Regions from separate parts of the Exiguobacterium sp. SH0S7 genome, predicted to be linked through region 3. Evidence: predicted binding sites of a transcription regulator. Region 3 holds the regulator's gene; each other region holds the start of a gene.
The links. Region 3 encodes LexA, which represses DNA repair genes until DNA is damaged. Its sites were predicted from a motif close to CGAACATATGTTCG; they were not measured.
Positions count from the first base shown of each region.

Region 1: EVJ22_RS13465 (YolD-like family protein) is a predicted target of LexA. The motif match lies at 2,682-2,695, and genes of this name have one in related genera.
Region 2: parE (DNA topoisomerase IV subunit B) is a predicted target of LexA. The motif match lies at 1,897-1,910, and genes of this name have one in related genera.

Region 1 is NZ_SJVA01000013.1:30,026-34,962, reverse strand. It holds gene EVJ22_RS13475 (hypothetical protein) at 25-588, shown strand; gene EVJ22_RS13470 (AlwI family type II restriction endonuclease) at 581-2,179, shown strand; gene EVJ22_RS13465 (YolD-like family protein) at 2,317-2,658, opposite strand; gene EVJ22_RS13460 (JAB domain-containing protein) at 3,030-3,485, shown strand; gene EVJ22_RS13455 (DUF5067 domain-containing protein) at 3,733-4,200, opposite strand; gene EVJ22_RS13450 (hypothetical protein) at 4,698-4,937, opposite strand, start outside.
Region 2 is NZ_SJVA01000001.1:41,212-46,148, reverse strand. It holds gene EVJ22_RS00250 (GGDEF domain-containing protein) at 1-1,038, opposite strand, end outside; gene EVJ22_RS00245 (CoA-binding protein) at 1,391-1,795, shown strand; gene parE (DNA topoisomerase IV subunit B) at 1,928-3,895, shown strand; gene parC (DNA topoisomerase IV subunit A) at 3,898-4,937, shown strand, end outside.
Region 3 is NZ_SJVA01000001.1:158,694-163,630, forward strand. It holds gene tkt (transketolase) at 1-585, opposite strand, end outside; gene EVJ22_RS00835 (DUF896 domain-containing protein) at 785-1,018, opposite strand; gene EVJ22_RS00840 (YneB family resolvase-like protein) at 1,080-1,724, opposite strand; gene EVJ22_RS00845 (hypothetical protein) at 1,798-2,034, opposite strand; gene lexA (transcriptional repressor LexA) at 2,235-2,855, shown strand; gene EVJ22_RS00855 (metal-binding protein) at 2,855-3,295, shown strand; gene glnA (type I glutamate--ammonia ligase) at 3,399-4,739, opposite strand; gene EVJ22_RS00865 (MerR family transcriptional regulator) at 4,785-4,937, opposite strand, start outside.

The DNA.
Region 1 (4,937 bases), on a different contig from region 3:
GATACCTAAGAGGGGGAGGAACAATTGAAAGATAAGCGCCTTAGAAACTTAAGAGAGTTATGTGAAATGTACCTTTGTTCGAGTTTCATCACAGAAGAAATCATAAGTGCTTTCAAAGAACATCTGGCACAAAAAGACATCAGAAGGATCTTATCAGAGAAGACAGGACGAGAACTCAATTCGATTTATCGAGACGAACGTGCCGGGAACGTCTTCAATGCGATCATGTTGATTCGATACTGGAAGGCCGCACTAGAAATGAAAAAAGAGTTGATCAATGGAACGATGTCTTCTTTTACAAAAAACAGTAATCCATCAAATATCTCGATTCTCGAAATCGAGGAAATCATTAGAAAGTATGCAGAGACTATCGAATCGGTATCTGAACTGGATGGTGAAATTGAATTTGATGAGGCAGTCGAAAATCATTTTGATGTCATCTATCGAGTCGTCGAATATTATGAAAAAAATCCATTGCCGGGAAACCGAATGGTCAAAAAACAACTATTGATTGAATTGAATGAACGACCAGACATACGAGAACGGAAAAATAAAATGAGAACCGAAAGGATGAAACGATATGGCTGAACGTAAAGTATGGTTTATCACACGACCGGAGAGAGATCCTCAATTCCACGCGGAGGCCGTCACTGCATTGAAAGAGGCGACAGACAATTTTACGAAGAAATGGGAAGGGAACCGAGAACTGCACAAGCACTATGAATCGGTCCTCGCTGCACATGGCTTAAAGCGTAACAACGTAAGTAACGACGGGTCAGGTGGACGTACGTGGTGCGCGATGTTAAAGACGTTCTCGTATTGTTACATCGACAAAGAAGGATTCGTAAAACCGACTAAGGTAGGGAAAGCTTTAGTAGATGGAGTCCAACCGTATGAAAATGTGAAGAAACAAATTCTTACGCTTCAAATCCCGAATGCCTATTTCATGGAAAAAGGATTCCGCCCGAAATTCGAAGAGGGATTTCGTATTCGCCCGGCGCGCTTTCTAATCAAACTCGTACAACGTGCAGATCTTGAGTATCGTCTTTCTAAAGAAGAAATCACGTATTTTGTTTTGACCGCTCAAAAAGATTCACAGGAACAAGAGGTTGCCTCAAAAATTCTATCGTTCCGAAGTGCGTCTCCAGAACAAAAAGAATCAATGAAGCAAGAGGTCGCAGTTCACTACGATCATCGTGCCCGGAACGACAAGGCCGCTCGCGATTACTATCAGGCTCATTCAGACGTTGCCCACACATTCATGTTGCTGTGTGAGTATACAGATCTAGTGGAGTATCAAAGAGGAACGTCGATTCTGACAACAGAAGCGTCTTTGGTCAAGACAGCGATGGAGAGTATCGCTTATTACGATTCGCGTTACCCGTTCAATACGCGTTACCTCATCTCAGTGGAACGGATGGCCCAGAACAGTGGTCTAGACGTCGATAGCTACAAATCAAATGAGTTTGGAGACATCAAGCCCGCCAATAACTCGGCTAAAATGGCCAAAAAAATTGAAGTCGCTTTAAGTAAAATCCCTAATCCCACAGAATTGACAGATGAAGAGTTGCTCTCTCATTTCGAACCTATCTTCGGGAAACGCGATGCACTGAAAGCCGTGAGTACGGTTCGAGCCGGAAAAGGATCAATGAACCATCTTTCTGAAGAATTTGTAGAGAGATATCTAGGGGACATGACGCATAATGAATTTGAACGAACGACCACTGAAATTTTGAAGGCAATCGGCTTCGAGACAATCTATCAACCTAAAATTCAGGGTAAACAGACAGAAATCGAAATCCTAATTCGTTCAGGTTCCATTCATGGCATCATAGACACCAAACACTATCCGAATGGGTTTGGATTAACGCAACAACTCGCAAATTACATGGCATCTGAGTACATCCAAAACTATATGATTTATGACGAAAGTACGCTTGATTTCTATGGGTATGTCACCTCTGGAGGTTTCACGGGTGAGAAAAAATTAGAGTCGATCACGTCGCTGGCGGAAAAATTAACAGGTAAAACGATTGAAGGATTAATGATCACGCGTGAAGTGTTGATTGGTTTCCTTGACTATTGTTTGGAGAACCAAATCCCTCGAGAAGAACGGGTCCGTCTATTTATTGAGAATGCTAAAAACAAAGGATTCAATGATTTGAAGCAATTTGTATAAATCAAGATACACATCTGGTTATACAAGTGAAGCTAGTCAAGAAGGGAAGAGCACAATCGCTCTTTCCTTTTATTTTTTGGAAAGTCGAGGAGCGACACTTCGTTTCGCGACGCAGACTTCGAACAACCGCTAGGGCGTTAGTCCATCGATTGTTCCACGTGAATGATTGTCTCGAACGGCATATGGATGATACCGTCCCGCTGATTCGCCAGCTCGACGGTCCGCTCCATGTAGTTCGTCCGGTGCACGAACCCCTTGAATCGTCTCATTTCCCTCTCCCCCACATATCTTACCTCCACCATGTACCCACTGAAAATCGCGTCATTCAGCACGTTCTCATAGACCGATAGGACCTGTTCATCGATGTCGGGCATCTCGATCTTCTGAATCTTCTTGTAGTATTTCGTCAGCAGCGCCTTGTGCTCGGGCATGAGGAAGGGAATCCATTTCAACTCACCTCGGTCACGATACATCGTCATCACAATTCCTCCTTTCCATAAAACGAACGTTTGTTCTTATTTTATACCCGATTTATCTCGTTTGAACAGTCTTTTTCGTGATCGGTGATCCGTGCGTCCTGTTTCCGTACTCTAGCTCGCTGGTCGTCGATGCAAGGGACGTCAAAAAAATGACGCGCCCTGCGGCCCGTCTTCCTTCGCTTTTGGCTCAAAGCAAAGCTTTTCGCTCGTTGGCTAAGGAAGCCAGGACCTCCGTGCGCTCTACGCATTTTTTTGAGGCTCTCCCTGCGGTCGCCCTTGCACCGTCTCCCGACGCTCGCTTCGTTTCCGTCAACAGGACGCACAACGGTGTTCGTTCTGAGGTCGGCTTATCCGAAAGGGGACAAACTATCATGGAACTCACATCCATCATCGAGGTCATTCGTATCAAACAAGAGATTCGCGAGGAGATGGTCGCTCTCGAGCACGCGACGCTCCGCTCACCGGCGTGTGCCCGGTCCATCGCGGCACCGTTCATCGCCGACGACGACCGTGAGGTCTTCCTCGTCATCATGCTCAACACGAAAAACAACGTTATCGGCGTCCACCGGGCGCATGTCGGGAGCGTCAACTCGAGCATCGTCCATCCACGGGAAGTGTTCAAATGTGCCATCTTGAACAACGCTTCTTGCCTCGTCGTCTGTCATCAACACCCGAGCGGGGACCCGACCCCGAGCCGGGAAGACATCGAAGTGACGGAACGCTTGTACGAGGCCGGACAGCTCGTCGGTATCCCCGTGCTCGACCATGTGATTCTCGGGTCGGACGAGTCGTATGTCAGTCTGAAACAACGGGGCTACATGGGTTAAAGAGAAAAGGGATGGAATGGGGCCGGGGAACGGTCCCGGTCCGTCTGAGAAGGGCAAGGACGAAAAACGTACGTTTTTCTTTGACGAGACGGGCGACTCGCGTTGCTCTCGCCTGGATCCGTAGAGCGGGATCCGGGAGAAGGTTCGTTTTCGCATGACGAAAACGGTGATACGGGATGCAAGCATCAAAAAAGAACCTGTCGTCTTCTATACGCAGGTCCTCTGTGTCGTTCTGAGTTGTATCGTCTTATTTGATTTCAATCGTCTGTTCGCCCAATTCGTCACCGCCGATGCCTTGCGTGGCTACCAAGGTGACCGGTGTCTCCAAGTCGTCGAGCTCATAGGCGACGGCGTTCGAGACCGTGCCGTCCTGTTTGATGGTCTCGAGCTGACTGTCGAGGAACTGCTCGTCCGGCAGCATGCCGACCTCGAGGGTGTTGACCGCGTTCGGGTCATTGTCCTGAATCGCTTCGAAAACGACTATCCAGGCGCTCATCGGGGTGATGTCTTTCCCGGTCAGGTTCGTCGTGTCATACCAGATGGCGAGGACCGCTTTGTCGCTATACTCGTTACCAGGCTCTCCGGGTGGGATCACTTTCGTCTCGGTGATCTGAATCTTAAGGTCGTTCAGTATGGCCTCCCCGTCCTTGAAATAGACGTCGCGTTCCGCCGGTGCGTCCTCTGTTGCATCCTCCGTCGTCTCAGAGCTATCCAAGGGTGTATTCGAATATGAAGTGATGCATGTCCATTGGCTCATCAAGTACCGGTTCGAGGATTGGGGCGTGTCTGAGGACGGGGCATGGGAGAAGGAATGGTGATCCGGGCTCATGCGTGAGCGTCTACCGCCGACTGGCAAAGTCGCTCATCGCACCGATACCCCCCTGACGGCCCGATAACAAGAACTGCTTTAAAACGCATCTCTACGTTCCTGGACCTTTCTGACGGGAGGCACGGAGCGTAAGGACAACGTCAAAAGCAAGGGTGTGGGCGTGACTAACGCCACACGAGGAGCGCCAGGAGAGCTGGCATTTTTATGACTATTTTGACGCCTTTTAGATCAAGGCAACGTCTTCGCTTGGTCATCGTGTAACAGGAACTTATAAGTTAACAGAATTCAATTAGAAAGAGGGTGTTTGCTCCTCGTTTGATGGGAGCAAACACCCTCTTGGCTTTTGTAGTTTGAATTTTTATAATCTTATACCCTTTACGACGTTATCTTTTTGTTATTTTAATTTGTTCAAACTTATGCACATAATCATCCGGTAAAGGTAATCGCCCGTTCTCATCCATTCGGTATTCTTTCCCTTGAATGGTAAAAAGCGTATTTTCGTCGTGGCCATATTTTCGCCAGTCTTTCTCCTTCATTGCCTTGCTTTCGGGATCAACATCGTGGACGACCCCATAAGGACTAAGACGATAGCGAGTTGGCTGATTATTGACGGTAAATGGTTC
Region 2 (4,937 bases), 120 kb from region 3:
GACGATCCGGTCCTTGCCGGCCTGTTTTCCGGCCCTGAGGCGGTCGTCTGCTTCTTTGACGAGTGTGTCGACGGCCTCTAACCCGTCGCGGCACGAGACGCCGAACGTCATCGTGACGCTGAGGCGACGCCCGTCATAGATCGTCTCGGTCGTCTTGATCCGTTCCCGGAGGCAGTCGAGCGTCTCTGCGACCTCATCTGCTGTCTGATTGCTCATGAACAGCAAAAACTCTTCTCCACCCCAACGGACACAGATCCCGTCGGTCCGCTCGAGGGCGGCGGCGACTTGTTTGAGGACGAGATCGCCACAATCATGGCCGTGGCGCTCGTTGAACGCTTTGAAGTGGTCGATATCGGCGAGTGCGACGGCGTAAGGTCTACCGTCTTCCACTGCCTCTTTGATGGCTTGTTCGATTCGTTGATAGCCGGTCATTCGGTTATACAGCCCGGTCAATCCGTCCCGTGAAGCGAGGACGTTCAATCGTTCGTTCGACCGTTCTAACTCGGTCGTCACCTCGACGACCGAACTCTCGAACACGAACGTCAGCCCGGCGATGAGTGCGATCGTCGACAGCAGACAAGTCAGCCCGATCACTTGCTCGAACACGGGGGCGAGCGGCTGTGTCCCGACCGTGACGTTCAAGTAAAGGAACCCGTAGATCGCCATCGCGAGCCCGGTCGACATGACGCGGACCAAGCGACTGACGTTCGGCATGAAGAACACACCGTACGCCACCATGATGATGAAGTAATGAACGTTCGCGCCCCACCCGAGGACGATCGTCGAGATGATGGCGTTATAGACGACTTCGACGAACAGTCCGATAAAGAACGTCCGGTAGTACCGTTTATGTACGAAATAAAATGAGAGCGTGTAATAAAGAACGCTGAACACGTTCGACCAGGCGAGCACCGTGACGTCGAGACGCCAAAACGTGACCAAGAACACGACATGGATGAGCCAGGCGAGCGCGTTCCCGTAAAAAGTGATGCGGTAATTATACAGTGTACCGCGACGTTCCTCATAGGCAGTCCCCACGTGAACACCTCCTCGTTCCAGTATACCGAAACTGTAAGGATTTGCCTACGCCTGTTCGAGAATCGAGTCAATCCACTCTCTGTAAACGTTGATTTCAGGACGTTATAATTGCGTGAAATAGATATTTCACGCAATGTTTATAGAAGCGTCATTTGATTCGTTAAAACAGACACGGTGGCATCGTTCGATTTAAAAGCGAGTCAACAGGGTGACAATACATTATTATGTAAACCGCTATGAGGGATATAAACTTTTGTTTCGACAGCCGTTCATCCGTTAAGCGAAAATAAAGCTTGAAACGGGGAACGAGGTAACGTTACACTGAGAACGTAAACAAAAGGGGGATTTCAGGATGGACGACCAACGTTTGAAACAACATCTCGCTGAAGCGAAGACGATCGCTGTCGTCGGTGTGTCATCGAACCCGAACAAGACCGCCAACCAGATTGCGGAGTATTTGCTCCTGCAAGGGTATACGGTCATCCCTGTCAATCCGACGCTCGAGACGTGGAACGGCCGCAAGGTGTATCCGACGGTCGAGAGCATCCCGGGACGAATCGATATCGTCGACGTGTTTCGCCGGAACGAATATTTGGCCGGCGTCGCCGAGGACGCGGTCCGTCATGGGGATGTCGGACTCGTCTTTAACCAGCTCGGTCTGTCGAGCAAGGACGCCGAACGAATCGTTCACGCTGCCGGACTTGACTACATCGAGAACCGGTGTATTTACGTCGAGCACGCTCGACTCCTCGGCTGAGACCTGCCCCTGCGGCAGGTCTACTTTTTTTCACGCGTCAACGGCGCGGAGAGGAAGGCTTGCCAGAATCCCGAAACAGCTATACAATTAGGTATGAAAAACGAACATGTGTTCGAAGATGAGGTGACTGACATGTCAACAAAACTATTTAATTATAATGAAGATGCCATCCAAGTGCTCGAAGGGCTCGCTGCCGTTCGGAAACGACCAGGGATGTATATCGGCTCGACCGACCATCGCGGGCTGCACCATCTCGTCTACGAGATCGTCGACAACGCGATCGACGAGGCGCTCGGTGGGTTCGGCGACCAGATCGATGTGACAATCCATAAAGACGATGCCATCACGGTCCGTGACCACGGGCGTGGTATGCCGACCGGGATGCACGCCTCGGGAAAACCGACGCCGGAGGTCATCTTCACGGTCCTCCATGCCGGCGGAAAGTTCGGCCAAGGCGGCTACAAGACGTCAGGCGGACTGCACGGGGTCGGTGCCTCGGTCGTCAACGCGCTCTCGAGCAAACTACTCGTCACGATCTATCGCGATGGCAAAGTGTTCGAGCAGACGTTCGCTGACGGCGGTGTGCCACAGACGACGCTCCTCGAGACGGGGAAAGCCCGCCAGACCGGGACGAGCGTCTACTTCAAGCCGGACACGACCATCTTCTCGACGACGACGTATAACTACGACACGCTCGCCGAACGGCTCCGGGAGTCGGCTTTCCTATTGAAAGGGTTGACGATCACGTTGACCGACGAACGCTCGGACAAGCAAGAGACGTTCCATTACGAGAACGGGATCGCCGAGTTCGTCCACTATTTGAATGACGACAAGGCGACGCTCCACCCGACCGTCTACTTCGAAGGGACCGAGAACGACATCGAGCTCGAACTCGCCTTCCAGTTCACGGACGCCTACTCGGAGAACGTGTTGTCGTTCGTCAACAACGTCCGCACCCGGGACGGCGGGACGCATGAAGTCGGCGCTAAGACGGCGATGACCCGGATCATGAACGAGTACGCCCGCAAAAACGGCTTGTTGAAAGAAAAAGACAAGAACCTCGACGGCGGCGACGTCCGCGAAGGCTTGACGCTCATCGTCTCGGTCCGGATCCCGGAGGAGTTCCTCCAGTTCGAGGGACAGACGAAGTCGAAACTCGGCTCGCCTGAAGCCCGTGCCAGCGCAGACGCCGTCATGGCCAAGCAGCTGACGATCTTCCTCGAGGAGAACCCGCAGATGGCGACAATGCTAATCAAGAAAGCAATCCGCGCGGCCCAGGCCCGTGAAGCGGCCCGAAAAGCGCGTGAAGAGGCGCGTAACGGCAAGAAAAAGAAACGTTCGAGCATTCTGAACGGGAAACTGACGCCGGCGACATCAAAAAACGCCGCCAAGAACGAGCTATTCCTCGTCGAGGGGGACTCGGCCGGCGGTTCGGCCAAACAAGGCCGTGACCGGACGATCCAGGCGATCTTGCCGCTCCGCGGGAAGGTCATCAACTCGGAGAAGTCGAAACTCACTGACATCATGAAAAATGAGGAGATCAACACGATCATCCACGCGATTGGCGCCGGGGTCGGACACGATTTCGATCTCAGTGACTGCAACTTCGACAAAGTCATCATCATGACCGATGCCGATACGGACGGGGCCCACATCCAAGTGCTCTTGTTGACGTTCTTCTTCCGTTACATGCGACCGCTCGTCGAAGCAGGCAAAGTGTTCGTCGCCTTGCCGCCGCTCTATCGCATCTCGAAAGGGAAAGGCAAGTCGGAGCAGTTCGAATACGCCTGGGACGAGGAAGCGCTCGAGAAACTCGTCAAAGTGTACAAAAAAGGCTATATCATCCAGCGCTACAAAGGTCTCGGTGAGATGAACGCCGATCAACTGTGGGAGACGACGATGAACCCGGACACACGGACACTTATCCGTGTGACGATCGATGACGCTGCCGTCGCTGACAAGCGCGTCTCGGTGCTCATGGGGGACAACGTTGCCCACCGCCGCGAATGGATCGAGGAGAACGTCGCCTTCGGGCTCCAAGAAGATGATTCGATCATCGCCAATGAACATGTGACTAAAGCGATTGAGGAAGTGATGTAACGATGTCGACGATTCAACATATTTTAAACTTGTCGCTCGAACAGGTCGTCGGAGACCGTTTCGGGCGTTACTCGAAATATATCATTCAAGACCGGGCGCTCCCGGACGCGCGCGACGGGCTCAAGCCCGTTCAGCGCCGGATCTTGTATGCGATGCACCATGAAGGCAACACGAACGACAAGGCGTACCGGAAATCAGCCAAGACGGTCGGGAACGTCATCGGGAACTACCACCCGCACGGTGACTCTTCTGTCTATGAGGCGATGGTGCGTCTGTCGCAAGACTGGAAGCTCCGCTACCCGCTCATCGACATGCACGGGAACAACGGCTCGATGGACGGCGACTCGGCTGCCGCGATGCGGTATACCGAGGCACGGCTGTCGAAGATCGCCGGTGTCATGCTGACGTCGATCGCCAAGAACACGGTCGACTACACGCCGAACTTTGACGATTCGACCGAGGAACCGCTCGTCTTGCCGTCACTCCTGCCGAACCTGCTCATGAACGGGACGACCGGGATCTCGGCGGGGTATGCGACCGAGATCCCACCGCACAACTTGACCGAAGTGCTCAATCTCGCCATCGCCCGACTCGCCGGCGAAGTCGAGACACCGAATGACGCCTTCCGTTACATGCAAGGTCCCGACTTCCCGTCCGGTGGCACGGTCATGGGCAAAGACGGCATCTTGAAAGCGTTCGAGACCGGTAAAGGCAAGATCATCATCCGCGCCAAATCGGTCATCGAGCCGCTCAAGGGCGGCCGTGAACAGATCACGATCACCGAGCTCCCGTATGAGGTGAACAAAGCCAATCTCGTCAAGAAGATGGAAGAGCTCCGTCTCGACAAGAAAGTCGAAGGCGTCGCCGAAGTCCGTGACGAGACCGACCGGACCGGAGTCCGCGTCGTCATCGAATTGAAGAAAGAAGCGGATGCGGAAGGTGTGCTTCACTTCTTCTTGAAGCATACCGACCTGCAGCTCGCCTATAACTACAACATGGTCGCGATCGTGCAGCGGACACCGAAACAGCTCGGTCTGTTACC
Region 3 (4,937 bases):
AAGTGAGATGTCGTTTGAATCATACAAGACGACGAGTTTACCGAGTTTCAAGTGACCGGCGAGTGAGGCGGCCTCAGCCGACACACCTTCCATCAAGTCACCGTCTCCACAAATTCCGAACGTATAGTGGTCAACCACGTTGAATTCGTCGCGGTTGTATGTTGCTTCCAAATGTTTCTCAGCCATTGCCATACCTACAGCCATGGCAATCCCTTGACCGAGTGGTCCCGTCGTCGCGTCTACACCTGCTGTGTGACGATACTCAGGGTGTCCTGGTGTCTTCGAGTCCATTTGACGGAACGACTTGAGGTCGTCGAGTGAAAGGTCATAACCAGACAAGTGAAGTAGCGAGTACAATAGCATCGAACCGTGTCCTGCTGAAAGGACGAACCGATCGCGGTTGAACCAGTTCGGGTTTTTCGGGTTGTGACGCATTTTGTCTGTCCAAAGCGTGAACGCCATCGGGGCCGCACCCATCGGCATACCTGGGTGACCTGAGTTCGCTTGTTGGACAGCATCAATCGAGAGCGTCCGAATCGAGTTAATCGCTAATAATTCTTTAGTAGTTGTTTCCACTAATTTCATCCTCTCTGTTGTTAAGAAAGTTTCTACCCGTCATATTTTAGCACACTCAATCGTGTGTCACAACTAATTAAATAGTATGTCACATTGATTGGAATCGTTTACTTCCATACGTCTGTTTTCGAGGGAATGGTCGAACCTTATCGAGCTTCGTGTATAACAAACATGCACATCCTATACGAAATAGGATGTGCATTCGAGTTCATTCAGAACGGTGTCGGTTCTGTTCGTCTTTTAGTTTTTCCGGTGTCACGTCGTTGCCTTCCGGATCGACGACTTTCATGCCCATCATCTGGGATTTGAACGATTGACGGAACGCTTTTAAATATTGTTGACGCAACGCTTGTTGCTCGTCCATCTCTTGTTGTGACAAACCGTCTGTCTTTGCCTTGTTGGCGAGGAAGTTAATCCGCTCCAATTGTTCGGGTGCTAACATAATGGTTCGCCCCCTCTCTACTGAATTTGTAGTTCTACTGTACAAAATCAGGGCGCAGGAATCAAGTTTCTGGCACTGCCACATGTTCCAAATAGCGACGGTTCACAGTCGCTTTCGAGACTTCGTAGCCGAATCCGCGGAGCGTGGCCGCGATTTCAGCGAAGGTGAGCCCCCGCTCCCGGAGTTGGACGATCTCCTCGATCGGCACTTCGATCCGGCTCCTCCCACCTTGGTCATGGTGCTGAATGTTGCGTTGCGGGTTGAAGCCGTTCGCGACCGCCCGGCGCATGCCGCGCGATATCTTGGCGTTATGAATCTTCCGTTGATACTCCTCGACGACGCTGACAATCTCAAGCACCATCTTCTCGGCGTCGGAGACGACGTATTCGTCGGACGACTGCATTGTCAACAGCCGGACGTTATGCTTCATGAGCGTATGCAAGATGGCGATTTTTGCATTCCCTCGGCCGAGGCGACTGTCATCGCTCACGAGCACGGCATCGAGCTTTGACGCCGACACATGCTCTAACAGATCGAGCAGACCCGTCCGGTTGACCTCGAAACCGCTCTCTTGTTCGGTGATCACATCGATCACTTCCGCATCGAGACGTTTGGCCATCTGTAACAATTCCGCTTCTTGCCTCGTGAGCGAGGTTTCCTGAGTGGACTTGTTCGTCGATACGCGACAATAAATGACGACTCGCATCTCGTCACTTCCTTTCTTTCCAGTCATCCTTTTACGATACACAGGATGAGCGGGTGTTCGCAATCCAAATCGATCATTCAGCGGCGAACCACGTCGTTCTCCGTTCTTCTTTTTCCGCACGTTCCGCTAACAGCTGGGCTTCGAGCGTCTCCGCTTCGTTGAACGCAACTTCTTGTTCGATACTTCTTTCGACCGTCATCACTGTCGGCTCACCAACTTCGCCTTGGCGAAACTCGCCGACTAAGTAAAAGGCGAACATCCCGAGCACTACCATTCCGACCAATATAAATCCGTTGATTGTATCTTTCATTTGAACCGCCTCCAAATATGAGAATATGCGTTCTTAGGAACGTCTGTTCGTTTATCTGTTCTCATCATAAAACAGGAACCTCTGTTCGGTCAAGAAAAAACGAACGAATGTTTGTACGCTCATATGTTCTTGTGTTAAAATAAATCCATAAAGAATAGGATGCGTTCGCAGGTTATTCGACATAAACGAGGTGAAATCCATTGAAAAAAATGTCAGCAAGACAGCAACAGATTCTTGATTTTATAAAAGCTGAAGTTCGGACGAAAGGTTATCCCCCGTCAGTCCGAGAAATTGGTGAAGCGGTCGGTCTCGCATCGAGCTCGACCGTGCACGGTCACTTGGACCGTCTTGAAAAACGTGGATTGATTCGGCGCGATAAGACAAAACCGCGTGCGCTCGAAGTGTTGAGCGAGGACGCCCCGTCAATCGAGGAGCGTGAGACGGTCATGTACGTCCCGGTTATCGGGAAAGTTACGGCCGGAACACCGATTACGGCGATCGAGAACGTGGAAGAACACTTCCCGCTCCCGGCCCATATCGTCGGTTCGGATAACGTGTATATGCTCTCCGTCTCTGGCGATTCGATGATCAACGCCGGAATCCTCGACGGGGACCGCGTACTCGTGAGACAACAGAACACGGCAGACAATGGAGAGATTGTCGTCGCGATGACGGACGAGGGTGAGGCGACCGTCAAGCGGATCTACAAAGAGGCGTCGAAAGTCCGACTCCAGCCGGAGAACGATGAACTTGAGGCGATGTATTTCGATAACGTATCCATTTTAGGGAAGGTCATCGGTGTATACCGGACGATCCATTAATGGCTAGCGGCAAGACACATACGCGTACGAACCTCGTGGCAATCGGTGCTTTAGCGATTGCCACGCCTTTTATTGATGTCGATATCCCGACTACCCTTTTCCTCGGTGCGCTTATCGGGACGTTCTGGCTCTCCCCGGACCTCGATTTGAAGTCGGATGCATACTATCGGTGGGGACCGCTGCGTGGTTTTTGGCTCCCTTACGTGAAGCTGATGCCGCACCGGTCTCCGCTGTCGCACTTACCGGTGTTGAGCGATCTCATTCGTGTCATCTACCTCGGCTTCCCGCTCGCACTCATCCTTACGTTCACCCCGTATGAAGCGGCTGTGAAGACGTGGCTCGACTTGAACGGCATCCCGTCCTTCCTCGGTCTCGTGTTCGCGACGACGCTCCATACGGCACTCGACTATGCGTCCACATTTTTCAAACGTGCGTTCTAATCGCAAAACAAGCGACCACTCAATTTCGAGTGGTCGCTTGTTTTGACTAAAAAAACGCCCGATCCAAGAAACTGGATCGAGCGTTTTTTCAAGTTCATTCGACTTAGTAGAGAGTCATGTACTGATCGCGTTCCCACTCTGTTACTTGCGTGCGGAACATGTCCCACTCGATCTCTTTCAACTCGAGGAAGTGTTCGCCGATGTGGTCACCGAGCGAATCCATGACGATTTTGTCGGCGCGGAGTACTTCGAGCGCGTCGAAGAGTGTCGCCGGAAGATCGTCGATCCCGTTCGCAACACGCTCTGGCTTGTCCATCACGTAGATGTTGCTGTCGATCGGTTTCGGTGCTTTCAAGTCTTTCTCGATGCCGTCAAGACCAGAAGCCAAGAGGGCCGAGAGCGCGAGGTACGGGTTCGCCGCCGGGTCGACCGAACGTACTTCGATACGTGTCGAGAGGCCGCGGGCAGCCGGTACACGGACGAGCGGTGAACGGTTACGGGCGCTCCATGCGACGTAGCATGGTGCTTCGTATCCAGGCACGAGACGCTTGTACGAGTTGACCGTCGGGTTACAGATCGCCGTGAACGCACGTGCATGCTCGAGGATACCAGCTGTGAAGGCGCGTGCCGTATCCGAGAGCTCCATGTCACCGTTCGGGTCGTAGAACACGTTCGTGTCGCCTTTAAAGAGTGACATGTTCGCATGCATCCCTGAACCGTTGACACCGAAGAGTGGTTTCGGCATGAACGTCGCGTGAAGGCCATACTTCGCCGCGATCGTCTTGACGACGAGTTTGAACGTTTGGATGTTGTCGGCAGTCGTTACCGCATCCGCGTATTTGAAGTCGATTTCATGCTGTCCTGGTGCGACTTCGTGGTGTGACGCTTCGATCTCGAAGCCCATGTTTTCGAGCTCGATAACGATTTCTTTACGGCAGTTCTCACCTGAATCGACAGGTGCCAAGTCGAAGTAACCGCCTTGGTCGTTCAATTCGAGTGTCGGCTGTCCGTTCAAGTCTTTCTTGAAGAGGAAGAACTCTGGCTCTGGTCCGACGTTGAACGCTGTGAAGCCGAGCTTTTGCATGTGCTCGAGGTTGCGTTTCAAAATACCGCGCGGGTCACCGCTGAACGGCGTGCCGTCCGGATTATAAATATCACAAATTAAGCGAGCGACTTTACCGCTGCCGTCTGTCCATGGGAAGACAACCCACGTGTTAAGGTCTGGATAGAGGTACATGTCTGATTCCTCGATGCGTACGAACCCTTCGATTGAAGAGCCATCGAACATCATCTTGTTATCAAGTGCTTTGTCCAATTGGCTGATCGGCACCTCGACGTTTTTAATCGTACCGAGGATATCCGTGAATTGAAGACGAATAAAGCGTACGTCCTCTTCTTGTGCGATCCGTTTGATGTCTTCTTTTGTGAACGTTTTTCTGGCCATGGTAAAAGTCCCCTCTCACATTGTGTAATGGTTTGTGTACTGGCGTCATCGATAAAAACGTGACAACTCTCCTTGGATGAGCGACGTTTTATTGAAACGACCAGCTTCTTGAAGCTGCGTTTTCAATAATTGATGTAACTCTTTCTCGGAAATCTTTGGCGGTTCGCTTGGCGGGGCCGTAGAAGCAGGTTGTTCTGT